Regions from separate parts of the Mesorhizobium sp. Root695 genome, predicted to be linked through region 4. Evidence: predicted binding sites of a transcription regulator. Region 4 holds the regulator's gene; each other region holds the start of a gene.
What was found. Region 4 encodes PhoB, which activates phosphate uptake and scavenging genes when phosphate is short. Its sites were predicted from a motif close to TGTCATNNANCTGTCAT; they were not measured.
Positions count from the first base shown of each region.

Region 1: a site for PhoB is predicted at 6,594-6,610, ahead of ppk2 (polyphosphate kinase 2). Genes of this name have one in related genera too.
Region 2: a site for PhoB is predicted at 4,257-4,273, ahead of ASD99_RS09120 (LTA synthase family protein). Genes of this name have one in related genera too.
Region 3: a site for PhoB is predicted at 1,823-1,839, ahead of ASD99_RS04780 (esterase-like activity of phytase family protein). Genes of this name have one in related genera too.

Region 1 is NZ_LMHO01000015.1:13,736-21,345, reverse strand. Features, by position in the region: gene ASD99_RS16215 (DUF6163 family protein) at 28-450, opposite strand; gene ASD99_RS16210 (enoyl-CoA hydratase/isomerase family protein) at 447-1,490, opposite strand; gene ASD99_RS16205 (NAD(P)H-binding protein) at 1,557-2,513, shown strand; gene ASD99_RS16200 (DUF2066 domain-containing protein) at 2,594-3,436, shown strand; gene hemB (porphobilinogen synthase) at 3,523-4,578, shown strand; gene ASD99_RS16190 (dihydrofolate reductase family protein) at 4,866-5,513, shown strand; gene ppk2 (polyphosphate kinase 2) at 5,565-6,485, opposite strand; gene ASD99_RS16180 (aldo/keto reductase) at 6,765-7,610, shown strand, end outside.
Region 2 is NZ_LMHO01000007.1:79,196-86,805, forward strand. Features, by position in the region: gene mltG (endolytic transglycosylase MltG) at 1-324, opposite strand, end outside; gene fabF (beta-ketoacyl-ACP synthase II) at 427-1,689, opposite strand; gene ASD99_RS09105 (acyl carrier protein) at 1,724-1,960, opposite strand; gene fabG (3-oxoacyl-[acyl-carrier-protein] reductase) at 2,295-3,032, opposite strand; gene fabD (ACP S-malonyltransferase) at 3,092-4,033, opposite strand; gene ASD99_RS09120 (LTA synthase family protein) at 4,288-6,240, shown strand; gene ASD99_RS09125 (hypothetical protein) at 6,486-6,920, opposite strand; gene rpsF (30S ribosomal protein S6) at 7,271-7,610, shown strand, end outside.
Region 3 is NZ_LMHO01000003.1:130,003-137,612, reverse strand. Features, by position in the region: gene ASD99_RS04795 (LacI family DNA-binding transcriptional regulator) at 1-324, shown strand, start outside; gene ASD99_RS04790 (hypothetical protein) at 529-843, opposite strand; partial or broken gene ASD99_RS04785 (trimethylamine methyltransferase family protein) at 922-1,691, opposite strand; gene ASD99_RS04780 (esterase-like activity of phytase family protein) at 1,956-3,431, shown strand; gene ASD99_RS04775 (L,D-transpeptidase) at 3,490-4,278, opposite strand; gene ASD99_RS04770 (MATE family efflux transporter) at 4,449-5,972, shown strand; gene ASD99_RS04765 (TMEM175 family protein) at 6,023-6,598, shown strand; gene ASD99_RS04760 (SgcJ/EcaC family oxidoreductase) at 6,699-7,127, shown strand; gene ASD99_RS04755 (hypothetical protein) at 7,207-7,488, opposite strand.
Region 4 is NZ_LMHO01000042.1:35,742-43,351, forward strand. Features, by position in the region: gene xylF (D-xylose ABC transporter substrate-binding protein) at 1-389, opposite strand, end outside; gene ASD99_RS25465 (ROK family protein) at 661-1,908, shown strand; gene phoB (phosphate regulon transcriptional regulator PhoB) at 1,925-2,614, opposite strand; gene phoU (phosphate signaling complex protein PhoU) at 2,634-3,341, opposite strand; gene pstB (phosphate ABC transporter ATP-binding protein PstB) at 3,367-4,170, opposite strand; gene pstA (phosphate ABC transporter permease PstA) at 4,167-5,018, opposite strand; gene pstC (phosphate ABC transporter permease subunit PstC) at 5,022-6,011, opposite strand; gene pstS (phosphate ABC transporter substrate-binding protein PstS) at 6,074-7,132, opposite strand.

The DNA of each region.
Region 1 (7,610 bases), on a different contig from region 4:
AGCCAGGGCGCCAATGTGCTCAATGGCTTAGTGGCGGACCGGGCGCTTCTGCAGGTAGATGACAACGCGAAAGACGATGTAGAGCACCGCCACCGCGGCATGCGAGATAACAATCAGCAGGCGGTGGCCGAAAAGCTCGGGAAAGCCGGCATACATCACCGTCTCGGTCACCGCGCAAATGAACCAGATCACCGGCCCCCAGGACGCCAGCATCCACAGGCCGGCAGCGGCGAAGGGAAAGAACACGGCCAGCACCACCGCCGCCACCTGCCAGTGCACGGGCATCAGGTCGAAACGCCACAGCGAGCCCGGATAGAAGCCGATCAGCTTGATCCAGTAGAGAATGCCGAACAGCAGGCAGTAGCCCGATATGACGCGCTGGAACCAGGCGAAGATCACCTCCACCCCGGAGGGCTGCAGCACGACGCGCCTCGGGGTCACCTCGCTCATATCAAGAGCTCCCTTTCGCCCAGCGGAGCGAAGTAGGCGTCGACATCGGCCTCGCTGACCGCATCGAGGCTTGCCGGGCGCCATTGCGGCTTCGAGCCCTTGTCGATGATGGCGGCGCGGATGCCTTCGTAGAAATCATGGCCGGCCAGCATCCGGTTGAGGATGCGGAACTCCATCTTCATGCATGCGTCCATCGACAGGGTCAGCCCGACGCTGATCTGGCGCCAGGCGACTCGCAGGCTGGTCGGCGAGCGGGTGCGGATCGTCGCCAGCGTCTTTGCCGCGAACTCGTCGGCATCCGCCGCGCGCTCCAGGCTGTCGATGACGCGTTTCAGGGATGGTTGCGAAAAATGGCTCGATATCGCCTCCAGCGTCGGCCTGTCGGTCTCCCGCCTTGCCTGGATGAAGAAACCGCGCAGCACCGCTTCCGGGTCGCCGGTCAACGTCAGCCGGTCGAGGAAGCCGCCCTGGTCCTCGGCCTTGATGGTGTGGGTCGCCAAGCCCGACCACAGCGCATCGCCATAACGGATGCGATTGCCGGTCAGCGCCAGATACATGCCGAACGAGCCGCCGAGATCGGGCAGCAGGTGGCTGGCGCCGACATCGGGGAAAAAGCCGATGCCGACCTCCGGCATGGCAAATTGGGCATTCTCGGTCATCACCCGGTGCGAACCGTGGAAGGAAATGCCGACGCCACCGCCCATGACGATGCCGTCGATCAGGGCGACGTAAGGTTTCTTGAAGCTGTTGATGCGGGCGTTGAGCCGGTACTCGTCGGCGAAGAACTCGACCGGCGGTTTTCCCGCCCGGCCGGTCTCATAGACCTGCAGGATGTCGCCGCCGGCCGAAAAGGCCCTGCCCTCGGCCTTGACAACGACGACATCGATGCCTCGGTCGGTCTCCCAGGCGCAAAGAGCTGCGTCGAGCGCCCTGATCATGCGGTGCGTCAAGGCATTGAGCGCCTGCGGCCGCGTCAAGGTGACGACGCCGGCCCGCCCCAGATGTTCGAAGCGGATCTCGTCGCCTCCGCCAAAATCCATCGTGAAAGAATCCCTCCCCCGCGCCGGCGGGACTGAAGTGCTAAAGCGTGGCGCATGGGTGCGTCAATGCCAAGCCCGGCCGCCATCCTTTGCGTCCCGGCCAAATGGGTGCAACTTTATCCGTCTGTATGGCTCAAGAGCGAATGCATGATCCTTGTAACCGGGGCGTCGGGATATGTCGGGAGCAAGACGCTTGCCGCGCTGTCGCGCCAGGGCTTTCCGGCGGCGGGTATGGTCAGGACCACCGGAAAGCGTGTAGCGGGCCTGTCTGCCGAAACGCCGTTGCGGATCGCGGACTACGACGACCCCAGGAGTTTGTTGCGCGCATTCGAAGGCGTCTCGACGCTGCTGCTCGTCTCGAGCGACGGAGACGGCCGCGATCTCCTTGGTCACCATGCCAACGCCATAGAGGCAGCCGCTTCCCGAAAAAAATCGTCGATCGTCTTCACCAGCATCATCGATATCGACGCGGACTCGCCGTTCTATTTCACACCCGTCTACCGGGATGCGGAGCGCAGGTTGCGCGAGAGCGGGCTGACCTGGACAATCCTGAGATGCGGCCTGTATTCGGATCTTGTTCTCGACACCTGGATCAAGCCGGCCCTTTCGTCCGGAGTTCTTTCGCTACCCACGGACACTGGAGCGGTTGCGCCAATATCGCGACAGGATGTTGCCCTGGCCGCAGCGGCGGTGGTCGCGTCGCCAATGCAGCATGCAGGAAAGACTTATGAGCTGACGGGGCCACGGAAGCTGTCGTTTCACGAAATGACCGAGGCCGCAGGTTCAGCTTTCGGCCATCGTCTTGAATTCGCTCCCTGTTCACCCGCCGACTACCTTCAACGCGCCTGGGCGGAAATGCAGGATCCTTGGCCGCATGCCTTTTCGACCTTGTGCCGATCCATAGAAGAGGGCCGCTATCAACGGATTACGAACGCCTGCGAGCATTTGACCGGGCACCCGCCAACCGACTTTCGGAAATTCGTTGAGGACACAGCCGCTTCCGAGAACGCAGGCTCGAACTGAGCCGGCATCGCGCGGTCTTGGCCACCGGCGGCACTCGATGTTAGAGATTGGCCGCCAAGCCTCGAACCGGACGGTGAGCCATGCCGCAGTTTTTGCGCCTTGCCCTTGTTCTGGCCCTTGTTCTGGGTGGCCTGCTCGGCATCTGCGCCGCCAATGGTCCGGCCAGGGCGGCTGATATCGACGACCTCTACAAATCGCAGACCATCGTCACCGGCCAAGGCGAGCCGAACCGCCAGGCAGGTTTCAAGATCTGCCTCGATGCGGTGCTGGTCCGGGTTGCCGGCGACCAGCGCCTGACGGCAAAACCGGAGATGGCGGCACTGCGCGAAAAGGCCGGCGGCTTCGTCACCGGCTTTCGTTACCGCGACCGCATGGAAGGCATTCCGGTGCATGACGAACAGGGCACCCATGACCGGCCGCACGATCTCTTTTGCCAATACACGCCGGCGACGATCGACCCAGTTCTGGCATCTCTCGGCAGCAAACCGTGGCTGACCGAGCGGCCACGGCTGGCGATGTTTTTGACATCCGAGCAAGGCGTCAAGCATTTCGCGCTCGATGCCGATGACGAGCGCGGCGTGCTGATGCGCGAATCGTTTAGCAATGCCGCCGCACCGCTGGCCATGCAGGTGGCTTTTCCCACGGCAGCGCAGCTGTCGCAGGCTGGGCTGGACGATCAGACGCTTCGCAGCGCCGAGATGACGAAGCTGGATGCCATCGCGAAGAAGGCCGGCGCCGATCAGGCGCTTTCCGGCAGCCTCGTCTGGAGCGACAAGGAACTGGGCTGGATCGCCGACTGGCGGCTGGCCATGGCCGGCAAGACCTATACCTGGCAGGTGCGCGGTGTCAGCTTCGATGAGGCTTTCCGCGTAGCTATGCGCGGCGCGGCGCAGATCCTGTCGGGCAACGGGCAACCCGAATAGGCCTCGACCGGATCGCTGGCACAAACGTGTCGCATTGGTCAGCGGCAAGGGCTCGTGGTAAAAGCCGCCGATCTGGAGTTTTGGCGATGAACAAATTCACCCCTACTGCGACGAATAAATTCACGCCGGCAAAGCCAGCCGGCGTGCGCAGCGTCGACGACATCACCGGCAGCCGCCGCTTGCGCCGCATGCGCAAGGCCGACTGGTCGCGCCGTCTCGTGCAAGAGAACAGGCTCTCGGTCGACGACCTGATCTGGCCGATCTTCATCGTTGACGGCAAGAATATCCGCGAGCCGATCGCCGCCATGCCCGGCGTCTTCCGCCTGTCCATCGATCTCGCAGTCAAGGAAGCCGAACGCGCGGCAAAGCTCGGCATTCCGGCACTCGCCACCTTCCCCAATGTCGACATCTCGCTGCGCGACCAGACCGGCTCGCACATCCTCGACGCAAACAACGTCATCAACCGCGCCACCCGCGCGATCAAGGACGCGGTGTCTCAGATCGGCATTATTACCGACGCCGCGCTCGACCCGTTCACCAGCCACGGCCATGACGGCATCCTGCGCGACGGCATCATCGTCAATGACGAGACGGTGGAACAGGTGACCGCCGCGGCCGTCATCCAGGCGGCAGCCGGCGCCGACATCATCGCCCCGTCCGACATGATGGATGGCCGCATCGGTGCCATCCGCGACGCGCTCGACGCCAACGGCTTTCAGGATGTCGCGATCATGTCCTATGCGACCAAATTCGCCTCGGCCTTCTACGGTCCCTATCGCGAGGCGGTGGGCACAGCCGGCCTGCTCAAGGGCGACAAGAAGACCTACTACATCGACCACGCCAATTCCGACGAAGCGGTGCGCGAGGCCGAGCAGGATCTCGCCGAGGGCGCCGACATGCTGATGGTCAAGCCCGGCCTGCCCTATCTCGACATCATCCGGCGGCTGAAGGACGAGTTCCAGATGCCGACCTTCGCCTACCAGGTGTCGGGCGAGTATTCGATGATCAAGGCCGCCGCCGCCAATGGCTGGATCGATGGCGAGAAGGCGATGCTGGAATCGCTGCTCGCCTTCAAGCGTGCCGGCTGCGACGGCATCTTGACCTATTTCGCGCCCGAAGTGGCGGAACTGCTGAAGGGATAGCTCCGACTTCCCGGCCTTTCAGGAGGTGTCACCACACTTTTGACCTGCCGGCGGTTCGTTCGGATTCCCGCTGACAACGATCCCCAGCTGCGGCTATGATATCCGCACGGTTGGAGGCGGCCGGGCAGCGGCACCTCGCACAGAGGCATGGCGAACGCCTCCAGAAGATGCTTCCTGACCCGTTTCACCTCATGTGCGCCTTTCATCGCCAAGATACTGCTTGCAATTCGCAATCAGTTTGCTAGAAAAAACCAATTGCAGAATACAACTGGCTATCGAGGAGGCTCATGTCCAAACTTCGCGTCAATGCGTTTACCCTGTCACTCGACGGCTACGGCGCCGGTTCCGATCAGGATCTGCAAAATCCGCTCGGCGTCGGCGGGGAATCCCTGCACAAGTGGTTTGTCGACACCCGCACCTTCCGTGAGATGGTGCTCGGACAAGATGGCGGCACCACCGATATCAACGAGGCGTTCGCGGCGCGCAGTTTCGAGAATGTCGGCGCCTGGATCCTCGGCCGCAACATGTTCGGGCCGATCCGCGGCGAATGGCCTGATGACAATTGGAAGGGCTGGTGGGGCGACAACCCGCCCTATCATGTGCCGGTTTTCGTGCTGACCCACCACAAACGTGAACCGATCGTCATGGAAGGCGGCACGACTTTCTATTTCATCACCGACGGCATCCATTCGGCGCTTGAACAGGCAAAAGCGGCGGCTGGGGGCAAGGATGTGCGAGTCGGTGGCGGTGTCGACACCATCCGCCAGTACCTGCAGGAAAAGCTGATCGACGAGATGCACCTGGCGATTTCACCGGTGCTGCTCGGCAAGGGCGAGCATCTTTTCGCCGGCCTCGATATGCTCAAGCTCGGTTATGTCTGCAGCGAGCAGGTGGCAACGCCGCTCGCCACGCACGTGGTCATCAAGCGGGTGTAAGGTGGAGAGCCAATCTCCCCCCGCGTGGGGGAGATCGCAGCTTCGTCTAACTCAGTATTTCTCCGGCACGTAGAGTTCGCGCGGCAGCGTCTGACGCTCGTATTCGGGATTGAAGACGCGCTCCGGCAGCGTGATCTCTTCGTGCGGGACCTCCTCATAGGGCATCTGCTTGAGCAGGTGGTCGATGCAGTTCAGCCGTGCCCGCTTCTTGTCGTTGCCTTCAACGATGAACCAGGGGGCTTCCGGGATGTTGGTGCGGACGAAGGTCTCTTCCTTGGCCTTGGTGTACTGCTCCCAGCGCACGCGCGACTGCAGGTCCATCGGCGACAGTTTCCACTGCTTCATCGGATCATGGATGCGCATCAGGAAGCGCATCTGCTGCTCCTCGTCGGTGATCGAGAACCAATATTTGACCACGGTGATGCCCGAGCGGACCAGCATGCGCTCGAACTCCGGCACGTCGCGGAAGAACTCTTCCACCTGATCGGGCTGGGCAAAGCCCATCACGCGCTCGACGCCCGAGCGGTTGTACCAGGAGCGGTCGAACAGCACGATCTCGCCGCCGGCCGGCAGATGCGGCACATAGCGCTGGAAATACCATTGCGACTTCTCGCGCTCGGTCGGCGCCGGCAGCGCCACGACACGGCAGATGCGCGGATTGAGCCGCTGGGTGATGCGCTTGATGACGCCGCCCTTGCCGGCCGAGTCGCGGCCCTCGAAGATCACCACCAGCTTCTTCTTGTGGTAGGCGACCCAGGACTGCAGCTTGATCAATTCGGACTGCAAGGTGATCAGTTCGCGAAAATACTGCATGCGATTGATCGAAGGCGGATGCGCGTTCTTGTAGATCTTGGCGATCTCCATCGACAGCGCCGGCTCCGACATTTCGAGCTCATAGTCCTCGTCGAGCGTGTCGGCTAGCTCGGCTTCAAGCCAGTCCTTGGCAGGAGAATTCTGTTTTGGCTCGGGCATATCAACTGCTCCGCTTGCAAGCTCTGTCGATCCACGTCCGGCGCCCCAAACTCCCGGCTCATGGCCCGGAACGGCAACACCCTGAGCCGACTTCAATATAGGCGGGCAATGACGGTTTTATTGCAGCCCGAGCGTGATCACCGCCAGTGCCAATCCCGCCAGGCGTGATCGATCCGTCGTCCTGGCATGGAGACAAGCCGCCCAAATTGTCCTACAAATACCGGCTACATTCGGGGCGCCCTCCCCGGCCCCCTTCCCAATGCAATCGCGAGGACTGACATGGAATACCGCACGCTTGGCCGTTCCGGGCTCAAAGTTTCGACACTGACCTTGGGAACCATGACCTTCGGAGGCAGCGGACCGTTTGCCGCCGTCGGCAATTCTGATCTCGCGGAAGCCTCCCGCATCATCGATACCTGCATCGATGCCGGCATCAACGTCATCGATACCGCCAATGTCTATTCGAACGGCATTTCGGAAGAGATCATCGGTGAAGCGCTCGGCGGCAAGCGCAAGGGCGACGTGCTGATCGCCTCCAAGGCGCGGATACGGATCGGCAAAGGTCCGAACGATGAAGGCCTGTCGCGCCATCATCTGATCCGCGAATGCGAGAAGAGCCTGAAGCGGCTCAAGACCGACGTTATCGACATCTACTTCCTGCACGAATGGGATGGCGTGACACCGCTGGAGGAGACCATCGCCGCGCTCGACACGCTGGTTGCCCAGGGCAAGATCCGCTATGTCGGCTGTTCCAACTATTCCGGCTGGCAGGTGATGAAGGCGCTCGGCATCAGCGACAGCCATCACCAGCCACGCTTCGTCACCCAGCAGATCCACTACACGCTGGAAGCGCGCGAGGCGGAGTATGAGCTGCTGCCGATTTCCGTCGACCAGGGACTGGGCGTTCTGGTCTGGAGCCCGCTCGCCGGCGGATTGCTGTCCGGCAAATACCGCCGCGACAGCCCCACCGCCCGCCAGCTCGCCGGCTGGTCGGAACCGCCGATCCGCGACGAGGACCGGCTGTGGCGGATCGTCGACGTGCTTGTCGAGATCGGCACGCAGCGCGGCGTGTCGGCGGCGCAGGTGGCACTGGCCTGGCTGCTCGGCCGGCCAGCTGTCTCCTCG
Region 2 (7,610 bases), on a different contig from region 4:
TCGGCGTTCGAGCTGGTCGGCGATATCCTGGACGCCGGTGTTCGGCTTGACCAGGAAGGTGTCGCCATTGGCCGAGGGGCCGGGCTCGGTGAATTCCTGCTTGCCGAAATAGACCGCGACGCCGGCGGCCAGAACCATCAGCATCACCGAAGAGATGACGAAGTTCATGAACACGACGACCTGGCTGCGTGAAGCACGCGAGCGCTTCGGCGGCGGCGTTCCGGCCTCCGGCCGCAACGCCTCGCTGGCCGTTTTCGGCACGATCGGTCCGGATGTCGCCGGCCGTTGCCCGAATTCTCCGTTGCCTGCCGGATTTGTGTTCATTTCGCCCTACCGTTTGATCGCCCAACGAATCCCCAGCGGCAGAGTAGGGGCGAATATGGCAAAATTGACGGCACGCCAAAGCGTCGCCCGATAGCCGGGCGATCAGCCATTGTAGCGCTGGAAGACCAGCGACGCGTTGGTACCACCAAAGCCGAAGGAATTGGACAGCGCCACGTCGATCTGTCGGGCACGCGGCTTGTTCGGCACCAGGTCGATCGCGGTTTCGCGCTCCGGGTTGTCGAGGTTGATGGTCGGCGGCGCGACATTGTCTCTGATGGCAAGGATCGAAAAGATCGCTTCGGCGGCACCGGCCGCCCCAAGCAGGTGCCCGATCGACGACTTGGTCGACGACATCGAAATCTTCGACGCTGCATTGCCGACAAGCCGCTCGACAGCGCCGAGCTCAATCGTGTCGGCCATGGTCGAGGTGCCGTGGGCGTTGATGTAGTCAACATCGGCGGGTGTCAGCTTGGCCCGGTTCAGCGCCGCCGTCATGCAGCGGAAGGCACCATCGCCATCCTCGGCGGGCGCCGTGATGTGATGCGCGTCGCCAGTGAGACCATAACCCGTCACCTCGGCATAGATTTTGGCGCCGCGCGCCTTGGCATGCTCGAGCTCCTCGAGCACGACAACGCCGGCGCCCTCGCCCATGACGAAGCCGTCACGGTCGCGATCATAGGGACGCGACGCCGTTTGCGGTGAATCATTGCGCTCTGTCGACAGCGCCCGGCACGCCGCGAAGCCGGCGATCGACAGCCGCGTCACGGGCGCTTCGGCGCCACCGGCGACCATCACGTCGGCATCGCCCCACATGATCAACCGGGCCGCATCGCCAATGGCGTGCGCGCCAGTCGAACAGGCCGTGACCACGGCATGGTTCGGGCCTTTCAGCCCGTGCCGGATCGAAACCTGCCCTGAGACGAGATTGATGATCTGGCCCGGGATGAAGAAAGGGCTGATGCGGCGCGGGCCGCGTTCCTTGAGGATCATCGCGTTCTCGGCGATCCCCTCGATGCCGCCAATACCGGAGCCGATCAGGACGCCGGTAGCGCATTGCTCTTCATGAGTCTTGGGTTTCCAGCCGGAATCCTTCAGCGCCTCGTCGGCGGCGGCAATCCCGTACAGGATGAAGTCGCCGATCTTGCGCAATTCCTTCGGCTCGAGCACGGCCTCGGGATTGAAGGTGGCATTGCTGCCGTCGCCACGCGGAATGACGTGGGCGATCTTGCAAGCAAGATCCTCCACCTCGAACTCGGTGATGCGCTTGGCAGCGCTGCGGCCAGTTAGAAGTTCCTTCCAGCTGTGCTCAAAGCCCATGCCGAACGGCGACAGCAACCCAAGGCCCGTGACGACGACACGCCTCATCGCAGGTCCTCCCCGGTGATGACTGCAGAAAGCGTCAGGCCGAAGCCTTGTCGATGTACTTCACGGCATCGCCGACGGTCAGGATGGTCTCGGCTGCATCGTCGGGAATCTCGACGCCGAATTCTTCTTCGAACGCCATGACGAGTTCGACCGTATCGAGGCTGTCGGCGCCCAGATCATCGATGAAGCTCGCCTGCTCCGTCACTTTGTCGGCATCGACGCCAAGGTGCTCGATGACGATCTTCTTGACGCGCTCTGCGGTGTCACTCATTTGGGCATCCTCGTCTTTTGTTTGTCTGTCTTCGTTAGCGGGCAGAATGCCGCTAATCAAGCTGAAAGATGGTCCTGCCGGAAACGCAACGGCTACAGACCGGTTTTTGCCCGAACCGCCGGGTTGCGGGCCGCATTACACGAAAAATAGCTGAGGTCCAAGCCGAAATGGTCTCTTTTCACAGCCCCGCCGGACGTTGTTCCGAATTCTCCCTGCCGAGTGATATGGTGCGGTTTTCGAGAACCGGAGCGGTGCGTACTTGGAGTACGCGAGCACCGGAAGCGCGAACAACCGCGGCAGATGGCTGGCAGGGTAGAATTATCAACAAGGTCCGTCAGATCATCGCCATGCCGCCATTCACATGGATGGTCTGGCCGGTGACGTAGGCGGCTTCATTGGAGGCGAGATAGGCGACGGCGGACGCGACTTCAGCGCTGGTGCCCATGCGGCGCGTCGGGATCGCCGCCATGATCGCCTCTTTCTGCTTGTCGTTGAGCTTTTCGGTCATCGCCGATTCGATGAAGCCCGGGGCAACGCAGTTGACGGTGATGTTGCGGGTGGCGATCTCCTGCGCCAGCGACTTGGAAAAGCCGATCATGCCGGCCTTGGAGGCGCAGTAGTTGGTCTGGCCGGGATTGCCGGTGACGCCGACGACCGAGGTGATGTTGATGATGCGGCCATGGCGGCGGCGCATCATCGGGTGGGTGAGTTCGCGTGTCAGCCTGAACACGGCGGTCAGGTTGACCTCGAGCACGGTGTCCCAGTCGGCATCCGACATGCGCACGAACAGCCCGTCCTTGGTGATGCCGGCATTGTTGACCAGGATGTCGACGCCTTCGAGATCTGCCTCCGCCTTCTGGCCGAGCGCCTTGACCTCGTCACGGTTGGACAAATTGGCCGGAAACAGCTTGACCCGGTCGCCAAGCTCGGCGCCCAGCGCTTCCAGTTTCTCGACCCGGGTGCCATGCAGGCCGACGATCGCGCCTTGCGCATGCAGCACCCTGGCGATCGCCTCGCCGATGCCCCCGGATGCGCCGGTGACGAGCGCCTTGCGGCCAGTCAATTCGAACATTTCTGTCTCCTGATTGAGAAGAGAACACCCTTTTTACAGGGATGGGATCAAATGATGCTTTATGCAAGCGCTGCCAATGCAGCTTCGACCTCAGCGGCGGAGCCGACCGACGCGGTCGCGATGTCGCGGTTGATACGGCGTGCCAATCCCGAAAGCACCTTGCCGGCGCCAATTTCGTAAAGCGTGGTGACGCCGTTCGCGCCGAACCATTCCACCGTCTCGCGCCAGCGCACGCGGCCGGTTATCTGTTCGACCAGGCGGCGGGCGATCTCGTCCGGATCGCTCGACGGCGTCACCGACACGTTGGAGACGACCGGAACGACCGGCGCGTTCCTTGTCACGCCGTCGAGCGCGTCGCGCATGACGTTCGCGGCCGGCGCCATCAGCGCCGAATGGAAGGGCGCGGACACCTGCAGCAACAGCGCGCGCTTGGCGCCCTTTTCCGTGCACAGTTTTGCGGCCAGTTCGACCGCGGCCTTAGCGCCGGAAATGACCAGTTGGCCGCCGCCATTGTCGTTGGCGATCTGGCAAACAGAGCCTTTGCCTGCCTCGGCGCAAGCAGCTTCGACATCGGCCTGCTCCAGTCCGATGATCGCCGCCATTGCCCCCTCGCCGGCCGGCACCGCCGCCTGCATGGCATTGCCGCGGATGCGCAGCAGCCTGGCGGCATCGGCAACCGAAACGAAGCCTGCGGCCGCGAGTGCCGAATATTCGCCCAGCGAATGGCCGGCTACATACGCGACCTTGCCTTTCAGCGATAAGCCGCGCGATTCCAGCGCCCGGATCGCGGCCAGCGACACTGCCATCAGCGCCGGCTGAGCGTTGGCGGTCAGCGTCAACGTCTCTTCCGGCCCTTCCCAGATCAGCTTCGACAGGCTTTCGCCGAGCGCCTCGTCGACTTCCTGGAATATCCTGCGCGCCTCGGGAAAGGCGTCGGCTAGATCCTTGCCCATGCCGACTGCCTGGCTGCCTTGTCCGGGAAAGGTTAATGCAACGGCCATGCGAGGACTCCCAAGGGCTGGTTTTGCTTTGCCTGATAGACGGGTTTTTCTTGCCTGTGACGCAAGGCAGGCCGCCAAGTCAAGCCCGGCTCGACCCTGCCCGGCGGCAGCTTCGTCCGCCGAGTGCCTGTTCCGAAAGGCTTTTTGGCGATCACTCCTGATGAAAACCGCTCACGATTCGTTTGCTGGCTCTTCTTATTTTCGCTACAGGCGCTAGCTTTGCGTGACAATTCTATGACAATCGAGTGACGTGTTTGTCGCTGGGTGGGGAAGTTAAGGTGGCAAAGAGTTACAAACGCGCCGGCAAGGCCGCGCCACAGTTTCTGGAAGACGACCCCTCCACCGGCTATCTGCCGGGGAGGAGATGGCCGGTGGTGCGCTATGGGCTGATCAGCCTGGCAATCGCTGCCGTCCTGGTGTTTGCCATCGAGTTGATCGTGCGCGGCGACTTTGCCGGCACCGTCTCCTTCTTCCTCCAGCCGCTCAAGCCTGGCTGGACCACCATTGTCGTGTTTGCGCTGATCCTGATCGGGCTCGATGCGGTGCTCGGCCGCAGCCACCAGAGCCTGATGATCGTCGCGCCGCTGACCTTGTCGCTTGCCTTCGTCGGTCACCAGAAGTCGCACTATCTCGGCGATCCGCTCTATCCGACCGATTTCCTCTATGCCCGCCAGATCTTCGCGCTGCTGCCGCTTTTGGTGCGCGACCGGCCGATGACCGCGCTTGCCATGGTCGTCGGCATCGTCGCCGGCCTGTCGCTGCTCGTCTATGGCTGGCGGCTGTGGCGCCGCAAGGTTCCCGCACTCAGCCGCAAGGGCCGCCTTGCCCGGCTGACGCTGGCGGTGCCGCTGCTTGCCTTCTTCGTTTCGATCATGGACTACGCCACCTTCTCCTGGACCAGGGACCGGCTGCAGATCATCCCGATCATGTGGGACCAGAAGGAAAACTATGCTTCCAACGGCTTTGCACTGGCCTTTGCCCTCAACGTGCCGATGGCGCATGTCTCGGCGCCGCCAGGCTATTCCGACAAGGCAATCGCGGCGATCGGCAGGTCCGATGTGACCGCCTCAGTGCCAGCCGAGAAACCTGACATCATCATCGTCATGAGCGAATCCTTCTGGGATCCGACCAAGCTGCCCGGCGTCACCATCACGCCCGATCCGATCCCCAATGTGCGGGCTCTGCGCTCGGGCTCGATGTTCTCGCCGGAATTCGGCGGCATGACAGCCAACATCGAGTTCGAGGCGCTGACCGGCTTTTCCAACGCATTCCTGCCTGCCGGCAGCATCCCCTACCAGCAATATGTGCGCACGCCGACACCTTCACTGGCGACCTTCCTCAAGAGCCAGGGTTACCGGGCACGCGCTATCCATCCCGGCACCAACTGGTTCTGGAACCGTGGCGCGGTCTATGCCGATTTCGGCTTCAACGATTTCAAGTCGGAAGAAACGCTGCCGCCGATGCAAAAGCGCGGGCCGCTGGCATCGGATGCGGCGATGACCGACGAGATCATCAGCGAGGCCGACGCCAGCGACGAACCGGCGTTCTTCTTTGCGGTCAGCCTGCAAAACCACGGTCCCTACGAGCCGAACCGCTATTACAATCCCACTCATACGGTGCAGTCGCCGATCAGCCAGTGGGCGCGCGAATCGCTGCTCAGCTATGCGGAGGGCTCAGCCGATGCCGATCGCGGCCTTGAACGCCTAGTCGAATGGGCAAAGAAGCGCTCCCGCCCCACGGTGATCGCCTTCTTTGGCGACCATCTGCCACCGCTGGGGCCGGTCTACGTCGAAACCGGTTTCCTGAAGGACAATGTCGCGCCGCGCAAGGAAGCGTCGCCCGAGGCCGCCCTTGAACACCACGAGACGCCGCTGGTCATCTGGTCGAACCGCACCGGGCCGGCTGAAGACATGGGCGCCGTCAGTCCTGCCTTCCTGCCCTATCATATCCTGAAGAAGGCCGGCATCAGCCATCCCTACTACACCGGCTTCCTGGGCCAGATGAGCGAACGCTACCGCGTCGTCGACCGCAACCTGTTGCTGACGCCGGCTGGCGACGCCACGCCCGATTGGGCGCGGCAGAAGGAGATCGACCCGGCGATCCGTGATTTCCGCCTGTTGCAGTACGATATGATGTTCGGCAAACGCCACGCGGCGCCCGACTTCTTCCCCGAAACGGTCGACAAGGTTGTCGCCCATACGAGTTGAGCAGACCCCGTCAGGAGCCGGCCCGTCTCTCGGGGTCGAGCTTTCAGTTCGTCAATTGCAGCTTCGTGAACTTGTTGGCGATCTGCAGGAACACGTTCGGCAGTTTAGTCGGGTCGCTGACGGCATAATAGACGCCGTGCCTTCCTCCTCGATCAGGAAGGCCGAATAGATCGTGCTCGTCGCATCGTCGTCACGATCAGATCCAGCATCGGCCCAACCGCCAGCCATTGGTGACGGCTGCCATCCTAATGCAGCATCATCCCCTCACAAGGCTTCCTTTCCCGTTTGCGCCGGTGAGCACCGCGCCGCTTGGCCCGTTCCACCAGCCCAGCCGCATGAAGCTGTGTCGAGATGAAGGTGTAGCCCCAGCTGAAATCGTGATCGCGCAGCAGGTGCTCGTGGAAATGCTTCACGTTCCAGCCAAGATAGCGATGACGATAAAGCTCCAGCATCTCCTCAATCGCCTCCGCCGGCACCCGACGCGTCGAAATCTTGCCCAAGCGATGGTCCACCACCTTCCCCGGCCTCTTCGTAACGGTCGCGGTGGCGCCGGAATGCCGCTCCGACATGCCCAGCAGTTCGCCTGCCTCCATCATCGATAGATCGCCGCCATTCCAGCGGCTCAAAACGTCCCGAAACTTCTGCATTCTCCGGTCCTGTAGCCATGCCGTCAGTTTCATCCCCAGCCTCCGTTCGCTGGAAATCAAACCGGACAACTCACGTGCTACCTAATCCGGACAACTCATCTTCTTACGACACAGGACGCCGCCCGCCCTTGCCTTCCAGCCGGATTGCTGTATAGACGCCCGCAATCTGCCGGTCCTTGCTGGGGGCTGAACGGAGGGCCGGAGGTTTTTTCGAAAGCCTTCGTGTGAAGCCAGAAGTGCTCCCGCCTCCCGTGTCTCCGCTCTCGACCGTCTCGTCATGCTCCTTTCTTCCCCGCGCCCTTCGAGGGTTTGTGGGTCAGAGAAGTTGCAGAGGCTTTTGCCGCCGGGAACCGGGAGAGAAACGAAGAAAGGCATAAGACATAATGGCTCTATACGAACATGTGTTTCTTGCCCGGCAGGACCTCTCGCAGCAGCAGGTCGATGCGCTTGTCGAACAGTACAAGGGCGTCATCTCCGCAAATGGCGGGTCCGTCGGCCGGGTCGAGAACTGGGGACTGAAGTCCCTCACCTACCGGGTCAACAAGAACCGGAAGGCTTATTACACGCTGATGGACCTGAATTGCCCCGCGGCCGCGCTCAACGAGATGGAGCGCCAGATGGGCCTGTCCGAAGACGTGCTGCGTTTCCTGACCATCAAGGTCGAGGCGCATGAGGAAGGCCCGTCGGCCATGATGCAGAAGCGCGAAGAGCGCTCGGAACGCG
Region 3 (7,610 bases), on a different contig from region 4:
GTGACGCCGCAGGTCATGCGATCCAAGGACCCTCCGACCGCCATCATCTTCAACAATGATGCGATGGCGCTTGGCGGCTGCAAGGCGCTGGCCGAGATGGGGATCAGGCCGGGTCATGACATGGCGGTGACCGTCATCGTCGACACACCGCTCTGCCGCTATTTCTCGCCGGCGCTGACCGCCTTCCGCCCGGCGCTGGAGCCGATGGGACAGCGGCTCGCCGAAATGCTGCTGGCCTCGATCCCGGCCTTCGCCGGCCCGGAAGGTCCGCGGATCATCCGCGAAGTCTGGCCGCTGGAACTGGTCGCGCGCGACAGCGATTGAAGGTGCCGGATCGACCGTGAAATTTGCCCGGCCAGGCCTCAAGGTGTGTCGAGAGTCAGGCCGAGCCGGAGTCGAAGACGGGCGCGAAGCGACCAAACAAGATGGTTTTCGAGAACCGGAGCGGAGCGTACTTTTCGGACGTGAGCACCGGAAGTGCAGAAAACCTTCGTTTGCAGGTCGGCATTACCCGAATGCCGACACACCTTAGTCCACCTTCTTCTCGCCCCGTTCGCCGGCCTTGACGATGTCGCCCGTGGTGAACAGGATTTCCTTCAGTTCCGCCCGCCAGTCCTTCTTTTGGCGCAACAGGAATTCGAGGTCCATGCCGAAATGCTTGAACTCCTCGCCTTGCGCGTTCTTCATGATGGCGCGCGCCTGAGGATCCTTCTCCACCGAGATGCGCTGTTCGTACCAGCCGATGGCTTCCGCCTCCTCGATCAGCGAGGTGATCATGCGGGCAAAGGTCCGTACCTTCTGCGTCAGCTCTTCAGGCGGTTCGTGATACTGGTCGAATCCCATGTCGTCCTCCGTTGGCCATTCCCATGAATGCCCGGGAGCGACGCCGGTTCCCCGCCATTGCTGCAATTCCGCCAACGCTCACGACACCGGCGCGGCTCCACCCTCTTGCGTGCGCCGCGTTATGAACTCATCCAGCACGCCTGATGTGGCGACGGCCGAAGCCGGCGGCACGAAATCGGCAAGTGTGCGCCTCCAGACGCCGGCGGCGCGCTCGCTCGCCGTCGTCGACCTGCTTTGCGTCCAGTTGCCGAAATTCGACCAGTCGGCCACCAGCGGTTCATAGAAAGCCGTGCGATAGCGCGCCATGCTGTGGCCGGCCGAAAAGAAATGGCCACCCGGCTGCACCTCGGCAATCGCTTCGAAACCAATCGTATCGGTGTCGCCGGGGGGCGCGGCGCAGAGTTCAGCCACCGTCTGCAACGCCTCGATATCGGTGATCAGTTTCTCGAAGGAGACACTGAGGCCGCCCTCCAGCCAGCCGGCGGCATGGATGCACATCGTCGCCCCGGCCAGCACCGAACCCCACAGCGCGAACTGCGTCTCGCGTGCGGCCTGCGCATCGGAGATGTTGGCCGCGCTGCCGCCGCCGGTCATGTGCAGGCCGATGTCCTGGCCGGATTCGGCTTCAATCTCCCGGTAGAGATTGATGGTGTAGTCCTGCAGCGCCACCACATTGGGGTCGGCGTTGAGCGCATGGAAGCTGCCGCCGCGTGCCAGGTCGAACCGGCCGTCAGTTCGGCACGCTCGATCAGCGCCACATCGCTCCAGCCAAATCGCGTCAGATGGTAGAGGACCGAGGCCCCGACCACGCCACCCCCGATGACGACTGCGCGGTAGTGCGACTTCAAGGCTTCCCCTCCACGGCTAGTCCGAAGGCCGGACCATATCCGCGCCCGAGACTGACGGAGTGTTCAATTCTCTCCGGCAAGCGCCCGTTTTTGTCGTCGCGTGGAGAAGTCGGCGGGCATGCATCGCGCACTGTCACGCAAGCATCATGTTCGCGCCGTAGACCGCGTTTCGGAGAGGCGCGCGCGGCATCATCGATGTCGCACCTCTTTCAGCTTTTCGTCCTGCGGCCGCTCCGGCACGCTTTGTCACAAAGAGGATTGTCCATGAAACACCTGTACCGAACCGCGACGCTCGGCGTCGCGCTGGCCTTGTTCACCGCCTTGACGCCGGCGCTCGCAGACAGCACCGCGACCGTCGGCGGCCTCGTCAACAAGGGGCTGGTCGGGGTCGGCCGCATCCCGGCCGCTCAGCGCGACAAGTTCGGCGAGACGTTCGGCTCGGGCTCCGGCATGTCGATCGACACATCCGGCTGGACGCATGACGCCGCCGGCTACAAAGGTTCGCTCTGGCTGCTGCCGGACCGCGGCTACAATGTCGTCGGCACCACCGACTATCGTCCGCGCCTCAACACGATCGGCATCGAGTTCGCCCCGGTCGCACCGGGTGCGGCACCCGCTGCCGGCCAAGAGCAGACGGGCGTCAAGGCGACGCTCGCCGACACCACGCTTCTCACCGACGACAAGGGCGCTGACGCCACCGGCCTCGATCCGCTCAACGGCGTGCGCGCGGCAAGCGGCGACATGCCGACCCTGCCCGAAGCCAACGGCAAGCTAGCGCTCGACAACGAAGCCATCGTGCGGCTGCCAGACGGCTCGATGTTCATCTCCGACGAATATGGCCCGAACATCTACCGGTTCTCCGCCGACGGACATCTGTTGTCGGCCACCCAGCCACCGGCTGCGCTCGTGCCGATGCGCCACGGCGCGCCGAACTTCGCCTCGGACAATCCGGGCCCGGGTGCCGCCGAACCCGATCCGAAGGATCCCGATACCGGCCGCCAGAACAACCAGGGCCTCGAAGGCATGACGATGACGCCGGATGGCAAGTTCCTGATTGCCGTGTTGCAGTCGGCAACAAGGCAGGATGGCGGCGATTCCGGCTCGACCCGCCAGAACACCAGGGCTCTGGTCTATGACGCCTCCGACCTCGGCCATCTCAAGCTGGCGCATGAGTATGTCGTGCCGCTGCCGGTGTTCAAGGATGCCAAGGGCAAGACCAAGATCGCCGCGCAGAGCGAGATCGTAGCGCTCTCCGACAAGGCCTTCCTGATGCTGGCGCGCGACAGCGGCAACGGCCAGGGGCTGAAGGGCGACACCTCTCTGGTGCGCCAGATCTTCGTCGTCGACGTCTCGGCCGCGACCGACATCGCCGGCGGCGCCTTCGATGCCGCCGACAAGCCGCTGGCGCCCAAGGGCGTGCTCGACCCGTCGGTGACGCCGGCCAAGCTGAGGCCGTTCATCGATATCAACGACAAGGGCGAACTCAGCCGCTTCGGCCTGCACGATGGCGCGCCGAACGACAAGAACAACCTGTCGGAGAAGTGGGAGGCGATGTCGGTGGTCAGCGTTCTCGATCCGAAGCTGCCCGACGACTACTTCCTGTTTGTCGCCAACGACAACGACTTCCTTGCCCAGGACGGCTTCCAGGTCGGCGCGCCCTACAAGGCAGAAGACGGCGCCGATGTCGACACCATGTTCCTGGTCTATCAGGTCACGCTTCCCGGCCTCGCCAAGAAGTAACGCCCCCTGCCCAGGCGGGCGCGTTTGACGCGTCCGCCTGGGCAGATCGTGAAGGCACTTACTTCAACATCTCCGCGTCCCTTGGCACACCCGCATCGATCGGTTCGGCTGTCCTGTTCGACACCGCGCTGATCTTGCCGGCGGCCGACAGGTTGGGGCGCACGAAGACCGGCGCGACGCCGTTGACCCGGCTGTAGAGGTCGATGATGTCCTGGTTCATGAAGCGCACACAGCCGGACGAAGCGTTCTTGCCAATGGAATCCCATTCCGGCGTGCCGTGCAGCCGGTACATCGTGTCTTTGCCGTCGCGGAACAGATACAGCGCGCGAGCGCCGAGCGGGCTCTGCGGGCCGGGCGGCATGCCGTCCTTGTATTTTGCCAGTTCCGGCCGGCGCTGGATCATTTCCGGCGGCGGCGTCCAGACCGGCCACTTCTTCCTCGCCTGAACCACGGCGCTGCCGGTCCATCCGAAACCGGCCTTGCCGAGGCTGACGCCATAACGGATCGCCTTGCCGCCGTCGCGCACCAGATAGAGGAAGTGCTCGGAGACATCGACGACGATCGTACCGGGTTTTTCTCCGGTCGGATCGGACACGATCTGGCGCACGAACTTCGGATCGAGCTCAGCGACCGGGATTGCCGGCAATTGATAGCCCTCATCGACGCGCGCCGCATACATGCTTGCGGTATCACCGAAAGCCGGATCGCTTGGCGGTGCCGCCACCGGCGGCGGCGCCACGTCCGTCGTGGAGCACGCCGAAAGAGCCACGGAAGCCGCGCCCAAGGCGGATGCACCGAGGAACGCGCGCCGGCTCAGGCGCTCAGAAAACAGCGGAATATCGGACATGAACCCCCCGGTCTATCCAAGATCTGTAGGAATGCGGCCCCACGCACCGAGGATCAATATCCCATTCCGGAAGCTTTGAGAACATGATTAGATCAAGGCATGAACTGTTCCGTTGAATCGGCAATCATCGCGGACCGGACTTGAAACAAACCTTCGCCGAGCTGCCAGCCATGGATGAAAAAATGCCCACGCGCCGGCGCGCCGGCGACCTGACCAGTGGCCCGATCCCGCGCACGCTTTTGCTGTTCGCCCTGCCGGTGCTCGGCTCCAACGTGCTGCAGTCGCTCAACGGGTCGATCAACGCCGTCTGGGTCGGCCGTTTCCTCGGCGAATCGGCACTGACCGCCACCTCTAACGCCAACCTGGTCCTGTTCCTGATCCTCGGCACGGTGTTCGGCATCGGCATGGCGGCCACCATCCTGGTGGCGCAGTCGGTCGGCGCCCGCGACCTGCCCGAAGCGCGCCGCATCGTCGGCACCAGCGCCACCTTCTTCTTCCTGGTCTCGATGGTGTTCGCGGTCTGCGGCTGGATCTGGGTCGATGCAATCCTGGGCGCGCTCGGCACACCGGCCGACGCCTTGCCGCTGGCGCGCTCCTATCTGCGCATCATCTTCGTCGCTGTGCCGATGATGAACCTCTTATCCTTCGTCATGACCGTGCTGCGCGGTGCCGGCGATTCGCGCACGCCGTTCTTTTTCATGGCGCTGGCCGTCGTCCTCGACATCGTGCTCAACCCATTGCTAATCCGTGGCATTGGCCCGTTTCCCGAGCTCGGTATCGCGGGCTCCGCCACGTCCACGCTGATCGGCCAGACGGTGAGCGTGATCGCCATCCTCATCGTGCTTTATGTGCGCAAGCATCCGCTGAGGCTTGCCGGCGCCAACCTCGCCCTGCTGCGTCCCGACCCCACCTTGCTGCGCATCGTCGTCTTCAAAGGCGTGCCGATGGGCCTGCAGATGATCGTCATCTCCGTGGCTGCATTGACAGTGATGGGCATCGTCAACTCCTACGGCTCGCAGGTCGCCGCCGCCTACGGTATCGCCGCGCAGCTGTGGACCTACATCCAGATGCCGGCGCTCGCCATCGGTGCCGCGGTCTCCTCGATGGCGGCGCAGAATGTCGGCGCCGGGCGCTGGGACAGGATCGGCCGCATCGCCGCCTCCGGCGTCGGCTTCAACCTGGTCCTGACCGGCGCACTGGTTGCCGTGCTGTCCGTTTTCGACCGCCCGGTGCTGAGCCTGTTCCTGAGCAGCGACAGTGCTGCGATCGACATCGCCGTCCACATCAACACTATCGCGTCGTGGTCGTTCATTCTGTTTGGCATCACCATCGTGCTGTTTGCCACGGTGCGCGCCACGGGTGCCGTGATGCCGCCGCTGATCATCCTGGTGATCTCGGTGCTGGTCGTACGCACCGGCTTTGCCTATTTCATGCGCGGCGTGATCGGCGAAGAAGCGCTGTGGTGGAGTTTTCCGGCCGGTTCGATCAGTTCCCTGATACTGGCCGCCGCCTACTACCGCTTCGGCCGCTGGCGCAGCATGCACATGATCGAGGACAGGCCGGCCGCCGGCGAGCCGCCGGACACCGGGCTTGGCGTACCGCGCGGACGCGCGAACATGACGCCCGAGACACCCAACGGGCTGAACGATCCGGCGCGCGGCCACCTCTCGTTCGCCCAGCCACATGGCGGGTAGCGGCACGTCCCGCCATCGCGTAGATTTTGCCCGAAAATCGGGGGGGATCCATGGGCAAAGGCAGGGTCGAGGCATTTACCGACGGCGTCGTGGCCATCATCATCACCATCATGGTGCTTGAGCTGAAAGTGCCGCATGGCGAGGATTTCTCCGCCTTGGTGCCGTTGTGGCCGATCTTCTTCTGTTACGTGCTGTCCTTCATCAATGTCGGCATCTACTGGAACAACCTGCACAACATGTTCCACACCGTGCAACGGGTCGACGGACGCGTGCTGTGGGCGAACCTCAATCTGCTGTTCTGGCTGTCGCTGATGCCGGTGACGACGGCCTTCATGGGCGAGAACCATTTTGCGCCGGTGCCGGTCGCCGTCTATGGCGCCGACCTCGCGCTATGCGCCATCGCCTACACCATACTGGCCGCCGCGCTGCATCGCCTGCACGGCAATGACACCGCCTTTGCCAAGGCCCTCGGCAATGACCGCAAGGGAAAGATCTCGCTCGCCTTCTACCTCGCAGCCATACCGCTCACCTTCGTCAGCCAATGGATTGGCGTCGCGATCTATGTGCTGGTCGCAACCGTATGGCTCGTGCCGGATACGCGTTTCGCTCGGGTGATCGAAAAGTAGCCGCTATTTGCGGTAGTGTCTCAGTTTGAAATTTGACCTTGCCGTTGACGCATCCGGACTCCTATACGCTTAGCGGAAAGTATGTAGGAGACGTAGGGTCATGGGCGTGACGACCAGCAAGCCTGAGCATCTCGCTACCGCTTTTGCGAACGCTTGGAACCGGCATGATATGGATGAGTTTGCATCTCTGTTCGTCGCTGATGCTAATTTCGTCAACGTCGTAGGTGTTTGGTGGAAGAACCGATCCGAAATCGAAGCGGCGCACCGAGCTACTCATGACACCATGTTTCGGGATAGCCGATTGGAAGGCGATGTCTCGTCGGTTGTGAAATTGGCTCCGGGCCTTGCTTCCGTTCATTACACTTGGACCCTAACGGGAGCATCTGCCCCGGACGGGTCCCCGGCAGGGCTTAGGAAAGGCATATTGCTTCTGATTGCCCAAGAAGGGCCCTCGGGATGGCGTATAAAGGTGGCTCAGAACACTGATATTGTTCCTGGCACAATCGCCCCAGCCGGGTCGGAAATGTAACTCATGCCGACCGACCTAAAGGCAAGAAGCGCGCCGCCAACATGACACCAGAGCGGCGCGCCGAGGCTGAGACACTACCCTACTTGCGCATCGCTTTCAGCTTTTCCGCCACCGATGCGGCAAGGTCGGCATAGCGTTCCTCCAGCCGTTCAGCGGCCTTGATGATCGAGAAATCATGGCCGAATTTTTCCAACGCCATGCGCAGTTTCTCAACGAACTCGGCTTGTTTCTCCAAGGCGGAAAAGAGTGTTTTCACCTGCGCTTCGCTGATGTCGGGATTGGCCAGCATCTGCGGCACCTCACGGCCCATCTGGTCGCCGGTGGCGGTCTGTTCTTTTAGGATTGCGACCCAGTCCGTCAATCAGGAAATCTCCATTTGTCCCGGCAAAAGTCTGTTTTGCCACGGCAAAAAGTCTTTTTGCCGTGGCAACATGCGCAGCCTCGACCGGACTGGTCAACCCGACAAGGCGAGCAGAGGCTTGC
Region 4 (7,610 bases):
TTATTATCGAAGGTCAGATAGAAGACGTCCTTGTTCTCGATCAGACGGTCATAGCCGACGACCGGAATGCCTTCGTCCAGCGCCTTCTGCACCGCCGGGCCGATGGCCGAGGCATCCTGCGCCAGGATGATCAGCGAGTTGGCGCCCTGCGAGATCAGGCTTTCGACATCGGTAAGCTGCTTGCCGGGATTGGACTGCGCATCGGCGGAGATGTACTTGTCGCCAGCTGCCTCGATCGCCGTCTTCATGGCAGCCTCGTCGGTCTTCCAGCGCTCTTCCTGGAAGTTGGACCACGAGACGCCGATGACCTTGTCCTTCGCCTGCGCGACCGACGCGAGCGTCAGCGACATGGCGACACCCGCCAGGATGGCGGCTGTGAATCTTTTCATAATATCCTCCCTGCGCCGCGTATGGCGCGACCAGACTGACCCTAAGGCCGGCACAGAGGCTCTATTTTTTCGAGCCTCGAAAAAATACTGGTCCAACACCCGAACGCTGTCAACATCGATTCTGATGGATTTTGATGTCCTTCCGAATTTTTTTCGAGCCTCGGAATAAATAAATGACAGGGCCGACCGCTTCTGCCAGTATTTGACCGCGTTGACGGCAGCGTTCCAGGAGCAGGAAAGAACCGCGGCGACCCGGAGGATGTGAAGAAACATGTCGGTCGGAATCCGCCACGACGATTTGCGCCGGCGCAACCGGGCGATGGTGATTGCGGCCGTGCGCCGCGCCGGACAGCCGTCCCGCACCGAGATCGCGGCGACCACGGGCCTCAGCCATTCGACCATCTCGGCGATCTCGTCCGACCTGATCGGTGAAGGCATCCTGACCGAAAGCAAGCCAAGCGAAGCCGGCTCACTCAGACGCGGTCGGCCGCAGGTCGGCCTCAGCCTCAATCCGGAAGCGGCGGCGGTGATGACCGTGGTGCTGTCGCTGAATTTCCTCTCCGTCGCCGTCATCGACTACGCCGGCCAGGTGATATCAGAGGAACAGCGCCGGCTGGACACGCAGACAATGTCGCGCGACGCGCTGATCGGCGAATGCGTCGGCATCGTGCGGCGCCGCCTCGAAGATCCCGATCTTGACGTCCGCAGCGTCGCCCGTATCGCGCTGGCGATCCAGGGCATCACCGATACCCATGCTCGCGCGATGCTTTGGTCGCCGATCACGCCGCACACCGACATCGCCTTCGCCGACATACTCGAAGACGAGTTCGGCATTCCCGCCACCGTGGAGAACGACTGCAACATGATGGCGATAGCGCTGCGCTGGCGCGATCCTGATCGCTACCGCGACGATTTCATCGCCATCCTCTTGTCGCACGGCATCGGCATGGGCCTGGTGCTGAAAGGCGAGCTGTTCACCGGCACCCATTCCTCGGGCGGCGAGTTCGGCCACATGATCCATCAGCCGAACGGCGCTCTGTGCCGCTGCGGACGGCGTGGCTGCGTCGAGGCCTATGCCGGCAACTACGCCATCTGGCGCAATGCAAGGCAGCTGGGCGAGGACGCAGAACCTGTCGCCGACGTCAGCGACGCCGACATGCGCGCCCTGGCGACCGCGGCCCGCGAAAAGGATGGCCCCGAGCGCGAGGCCTATCGCAAGGCTGGCGAAGCGCTCGGTTACGGCCTCGGCAGCCTGTTCGCGCTGATCGATCCGGCGCCCGTTGCCATGGTCGGCGTCAGCGCCGCCGCCTTCGACCTGATCGAGCCCGCATTGCGCGAGGCGATTGCCCAGACCGCCGGCGGCCAGCACTCGAAATCGATTTCCTTCGACACCGAGCCGAACGAACTGCCGCTGATCCGCGAAGGCTGCGCCATGCGCGCGCTGACCTTCGTCGACCAGGAGATTTTCGCGCCGGGCGCGCAGGCGAGAGGAAGCGTCGCAGGCAAAAACGTGGCGTGAATTCAGACGGGCGGGTTCAGTCCTCGCGGATCGCGTAACCTGCCCCGCGAATGGTGCGGATGACGTCGGGCATGCGGCCGTTGTTGACCGCCTTGCGCAGCCGGCCGACATGCACGTCGACCGTGCGCTCGTCGATGTAGATCGTCTCGCCCCAGACATTGTCGAGCAACTGGCTGCGCGAGAACACGCGGCCGGGATGGCGCATCATGAACTCGAGCAGGCGGAACTCGGTCGGCCCGAGTCGGATCTCGCTCTTCTTGCGATAGACCCGGTGCGATTCTCGATCGAGCACGATGTCGCCGACCTTCAGCACGCTGGACAGCACTTCCGGCTTGGCGCGGCGCAGCAGCGCCTTGACCCTGGCCATGAATTCCGGCGTCGAGAACGGCTTGACCAGATAGTCGTCGGCGCCGGTCGACAGGCCGCGTACGCGGTCGCTCTCCTCGCCGCGCGCAGTCAGCATGATGATCGGCAGCCGCTCGGTCTCGGGGCGCATTCTCAGCCGACGACAGAGTTCGATGCCGGAAACCGCCGGAACCATCCAGTCGAGCACGAGAAGGTCGGGAACGTTCTCCTGCAGCCGGATCTCGGCCTCGTCGCCGCGCGTCACCACCTCGACCTGGTAGCCTTCGGATTCGAGATTGTAGCGGAGCAGCACGCCTAGCGGCTCCTCGTCCTCCACCACCATGATGCGTGGCGCGATCATCGACTGGTCACCCCTGTCGTCATGCCGCCGGCGCGGACATCGCCGTTTCGTCCTGCTTCGGACGATTGGCGGGCAGTTGCGTACCGGTCAAAACATAATAGGCATTTTCGGCGATGTTGGTCACATGGTCGCCGATGCGCTCGAGGTTCTTGGCGCAGAACAGCAGATGCGTGCAGGCCGTGATGTTGCGCGGGTCTTCCATCATGTAGGTCAGGAGTTCGCGGAACACCGAAGTGTACTTGACGTCGATGCGTTCGTCGTCGGCACGCAGTTTCGCCAGGGCAGCGGCGTCGCGCGCCGCATATTCCTCGATCACGCCCTGCACCTGGATCAGCACCAGCTGCGCCATCCCGTCGATCGAATGCGACAGGTCGCGCGGCGTTACGCTGAGGCCGACGGTACCGACGCGCTTGGCGATGTTCTTGGCAAGGTCGCCGATGCGTTCGAGATCGCCGGCCATGCGGATCGAACCGACGACATGGCGCAGATCGTCGGCCATCGGCTGCCGCTTGGCGATCAACGTGATGGCGCGGTCGTCGAGCTCGCGCTGGCGCGCATCCATGATCGCATCGTCGGAGACGACGCGCTGTGCCAGGGCGTTGTCGGAATTCAAAAGCGCCTTGGTCGCACCGCCGACCATCGAGCCGGCGAGATCGCCCATGTCGCTGATGAGCCTGCTGATCTGACCGAGATCTTCGTCGAAAGAAGCGACTGTATGTTCGCCCATGATCTTATCCCTCGTATGCCTGAACTCAGCCAAAGCGGCCGGTGATGTAGTCCTGCGTGCGCTTCTCGCGGGGCGACGTGAAGATCTTCTCGGTGCGGTCGAACTCGACCAGTTCGCCCAGATACATGAAGGCTGTCTGCTTCGACACGCGCGCCGCCTGCTGCATGTTGTGGGTGACGATGACGATCGTGTAGTCGGCTTGCAACTCGTCGATCAGCTCCTCGATCTTGGCGGTCGACAGCGGATCGAGCGCCGACGCCGGCTCGTCGAGCAGGATGACTTCCGGCTTCACCGCCACGGTGCGGGCGATGCAGAGCCGCTGCTGCTGGCCACCGGAGAGGCTGAGGCCGCTGGCGCTGAGCTTGTCCTTGACCTCGGTCCAGAGTGCCGCGCGCTTCAGCGCCTGCTCGACACGGCCGTCCATCTCGGACTTGCTGAGCTTCTCGTAGAGCCTGATGCCGAAGGCGATGTTTTCATAGATCGACATCGGGAACGGCGTCGGCTTCTGGAACACCATGCCTATCTTGGTCCGCAGCAGGTTGAGATCCTGCGAGCGGTCGAGAACGTTCTGGCCGTCGAGCAGCACCTGACCCTCGGCGGTCTGGTTGGGATAGAGTTCGTAGATGCGGTTGAAGACGCGCAGCAGCGTCGACTTCCCGCAGCCCGAAGGCCCGATGAAGGCGGTGACGCTGCGCTCGGGCAAGGACAGCGTGATGTCCTTCAGCGCCTTGCTCTGGCCGTAGTAGAAGTTGAGGTTCTTCACCTCGATCTTGACCTTGGCTGCGGCCTCGGCGGCGATCGTCATGTCTGGAGACAACATCTGGCTCATTTGTCCTCTCTGCGTCCGGTCAGGCTGCGAGCAACGATGCTGAGCGCGAGAACCGTCAATGTGATGATGAGTGCACCGGTCCAGGCCAGTTGCTGCCATTCCTCGTAAGGGCTGAGCGCGAACTGGAAGATGGTGACAGGCAGGCTGGCCATCGGCGCGTTGAGATTGCTAGACCAGAATTGGTTGTTGAGCGCTGTGAAGAGCAGCGGTGCCGTCTCGCCGGAGATGCGGGCGATCGACAGCAATATGCCGGTGACGATACCGGAAAGAGCGGCGCGGTAAGCAACCGACTTGATGACCACCCAGCGCGGCGCGCCGATCGCGGTGCCGGCCTCGCGCAAGGCGTTCGGCACCAAATTGAGCATGTCCTCGGTGGTACGCACGACAACCGGGATGACCAGGATGGCAAGTGCGACGGAACCGGCAAGGGCCGAGAAATGCCCCATCGGCCGCACCAGCAGTTCGTAGACGAACAGGCCGATGATGATCGACGGCGCCGACAACAAGATGTCGTTGATGAAGCGCACGATCGTGGTGAGGCGTGAGAAGCGGCCATACTCGGCCATATAGGTCCCTGCCAGCACGCCGATCGGCGTGCCGACGATGACGGCGATGACCGTCATCACCACGCTGCCATAGATGGCGTTGAGCAGGCCACCGGCATCGCCGGGCGGCGGCGTCATTTCGGTGAACACCGACACCGAGAGGCCGGCGAGGCCCTTGTAGAGAAGCGCGCCGAGAATGAGCGCCAGCCAAGCAAGTCCGATGCCCGCCGCGACCAGACAAAGCGTCATCATCAAGGAATTCCTCGTCTTGCGACGGCGGTGAAGCGATGTGGCTGTCGACATCGGTCAGGCTCCGGTGCGGCGATCGATGCGCATCAGCATGTAGCGTGCGATGGCAAGGATCAGGAAGGTGATGACGAAAAGGATCAGGCCAAGAGCAATCAGCGATGACGTGTAAAGCTCGCCATCGGCCTCGGTGAATTCATTGGCGATGGTCGCCGAAATCGTCGTGCCGGGCGCGAACAGCGAGGCGCTGATGCGATGCGCGTTGCCGATGACGAAGGTCACCGCCATGGTCTCGCCAAGCGCCCTGCCCAATCCCAGCATGACACCGCCCATGATGCCGACGCGGGTGTAGGGAATGACGACGCGGCGCGTAACCTCCCAGGTTGTGCAGCCAATGCCGTAGGCGGACTCTTTCAGCACCGCCGGCACCGTGTCGAAGACGTCCTTGGTGATCGAGGTGATGAAGGGCAGCACCATGATGGCAAGGATCATCGACGATGTCAGCAGGCCGATGCCGTAGGGCGGGCCGGCAAACAGGCTCGACAATACCGGGACGTCATGGAAAAGGTTGATGAAGAAAGGCTGGATCGTGGTCTGCACGAAAGGAGCGAAGATGAACAGGCCCCATATGCCATAGATGATCGACGGGATGCCGGCCAGAAGTTCCACCGCGATGCCGATCGGCCGGCGCAGCGGCCGCGGGCACAGCTCGGTCAGGAATATCGCAATGCCGATGCCGATCGGCACCGCAATCAGGATGGATATGGCTGCGGTGACGACAGTACCGTAGATCGGCGCCAGCGCGCCAAACTTCTCGGTAACCGGATTCCAGCTCTCGGTTGTCAGAAACGACACGCCAAAAGTCGACATCGCCTGCCATGATCCGACGAACAGCGAAATCGCGACGCCACCCAGGATCAGCAGAACGAGAATGGCGGAGAAGCGTGTGGCCGCCCGGAAAATCGCATCCGTGAGCGCGAAGCGCCGCACCGTTGCTTCCCTGGCCTGCATGGCGGCTAACGATGGCATGGCTTCGGAAACGGTAGTCATCTAGCCCTCGCGTTCGAAAGAAAATCGGGAGGGCGCCTGGAAGGCGCCCTCCCCGTCAAGGATTACATGGCCGAGTAGATCGGCTTGCCGTCGCTGCCGACGACGTCCTTGGCCCAGGTGTCCTCGATGCTCTTGACCACGTTGTCAGGCATCGGGACGTAGTCGAGTTCGCTGGCCATCTCGTCGCCCTTGGCATAGGACCAGGCGAAGAACTTGAGCGCTTCACCCGTGGCAGCGGCATCATCGGGCTTCTTGTACAGAAGAACCCATGTCGCCGCCGTCATCGGCCAGGATTCCGCACCTGGCTGGTTGGCGAGAATCACGCCATAGCCCGGCTGCGAGCTCCAGTCGGCATTGGCGGCCGCGGCCGAGAACGCTGCCGCCGTCGGCTCAACCTTCTTGCCATCCTTGTTCATCATGTCAGTGTAGGTGAGCTTGTTCTGCTTGGCATAGGCGTATTCGACATAGCCGATCGCACCGCCGGTCTGCGAGACGTTGTTTGCAACGCCCTCATTGCCCTTGGCGCCGATGCCAACCGGCCACTCGAGAGCCGTGTTGACGCCGACCTTCGACTTCCAGTCGGCGTTGGCGTCGGCGAGATAGTAGCTGAAGTTGAACGTGGTGCCCGAACCGTCGGAGCGATGCACCACCGCGATCGCCTGCGAAGGCAGCTTGGCATCCGGATTGAGCTTCTTGATCGCGGCGTCGTCCCACTGCGTGATCTTGCCCATGAAGATGTCGCCGAGGGTCGGGCCGTCGAGAACCAGTTCGCCCGGCTTGATGCCTTTCAGATTGACGACGGGGACGATACCGCCCATCACCATCGGAAACTGTACAAGCCCGATAGACTCGAGATCCTCGCCTTTCAGCGGCGCGTCGGAGGCGCCGAAGGTAACAGTCTTGGCCTTGATCTGCTTGATGCCGCCGCCAGAGCCGATCGACTGGTAGTTGAGACCGTTGCCAGTCTCTTTCTTGTAGGCATCAGCCCACTTCGCATAGATCGGATAGGGGAAAGTAGCGCCAGCACCGGAGATGTCCGCGGCCATTGCAGCGGAAAGGGTGAGAGTGGACGCCGCGGCCATTGCAATTGCAACGGCCGCCGAGCGGATGAAATGTCTCATGTGGCCTGCTCCTGTTCGGAAGATGGTCTCTCGGCGCCATTCCTCTCGGCGCCCGCTGAGGCCAATAGCCTTCGATTATTACAGTCGCATGACAGTTTGATGTCACCCCGGTAACGCGTCATCGGGGTGGGGAAAACGCCGGCCAGCCGGCACTCCCGATTGAGCCCGGCTTTGCTCCCGGAATCAGGCACTTGCGCCGTTTCAGGCCGAGACCGGCCTGAAGTTTCGGGGCTGCCGCCTCGGCAAAGAAAATCCGGACGGGAGCGCGTTGCACTCGGCCAGACGGTGTCGTGGCCGGGCCATCGCCGAAAACAGGTCCGTTGGGGTAGGTTGACGCTGTCTCATGCCGGCGGTCGCTGCTCCCGCCCGTAACTGGAAAGAGCGGAATTCGAATGTCCCCATTGTCTCGGCTGGTTGCCGCCTTTGATATGGTGCGATCGCGCCATAGTCTTGGCCGCTGGCGGGGGCGCGAATCTTC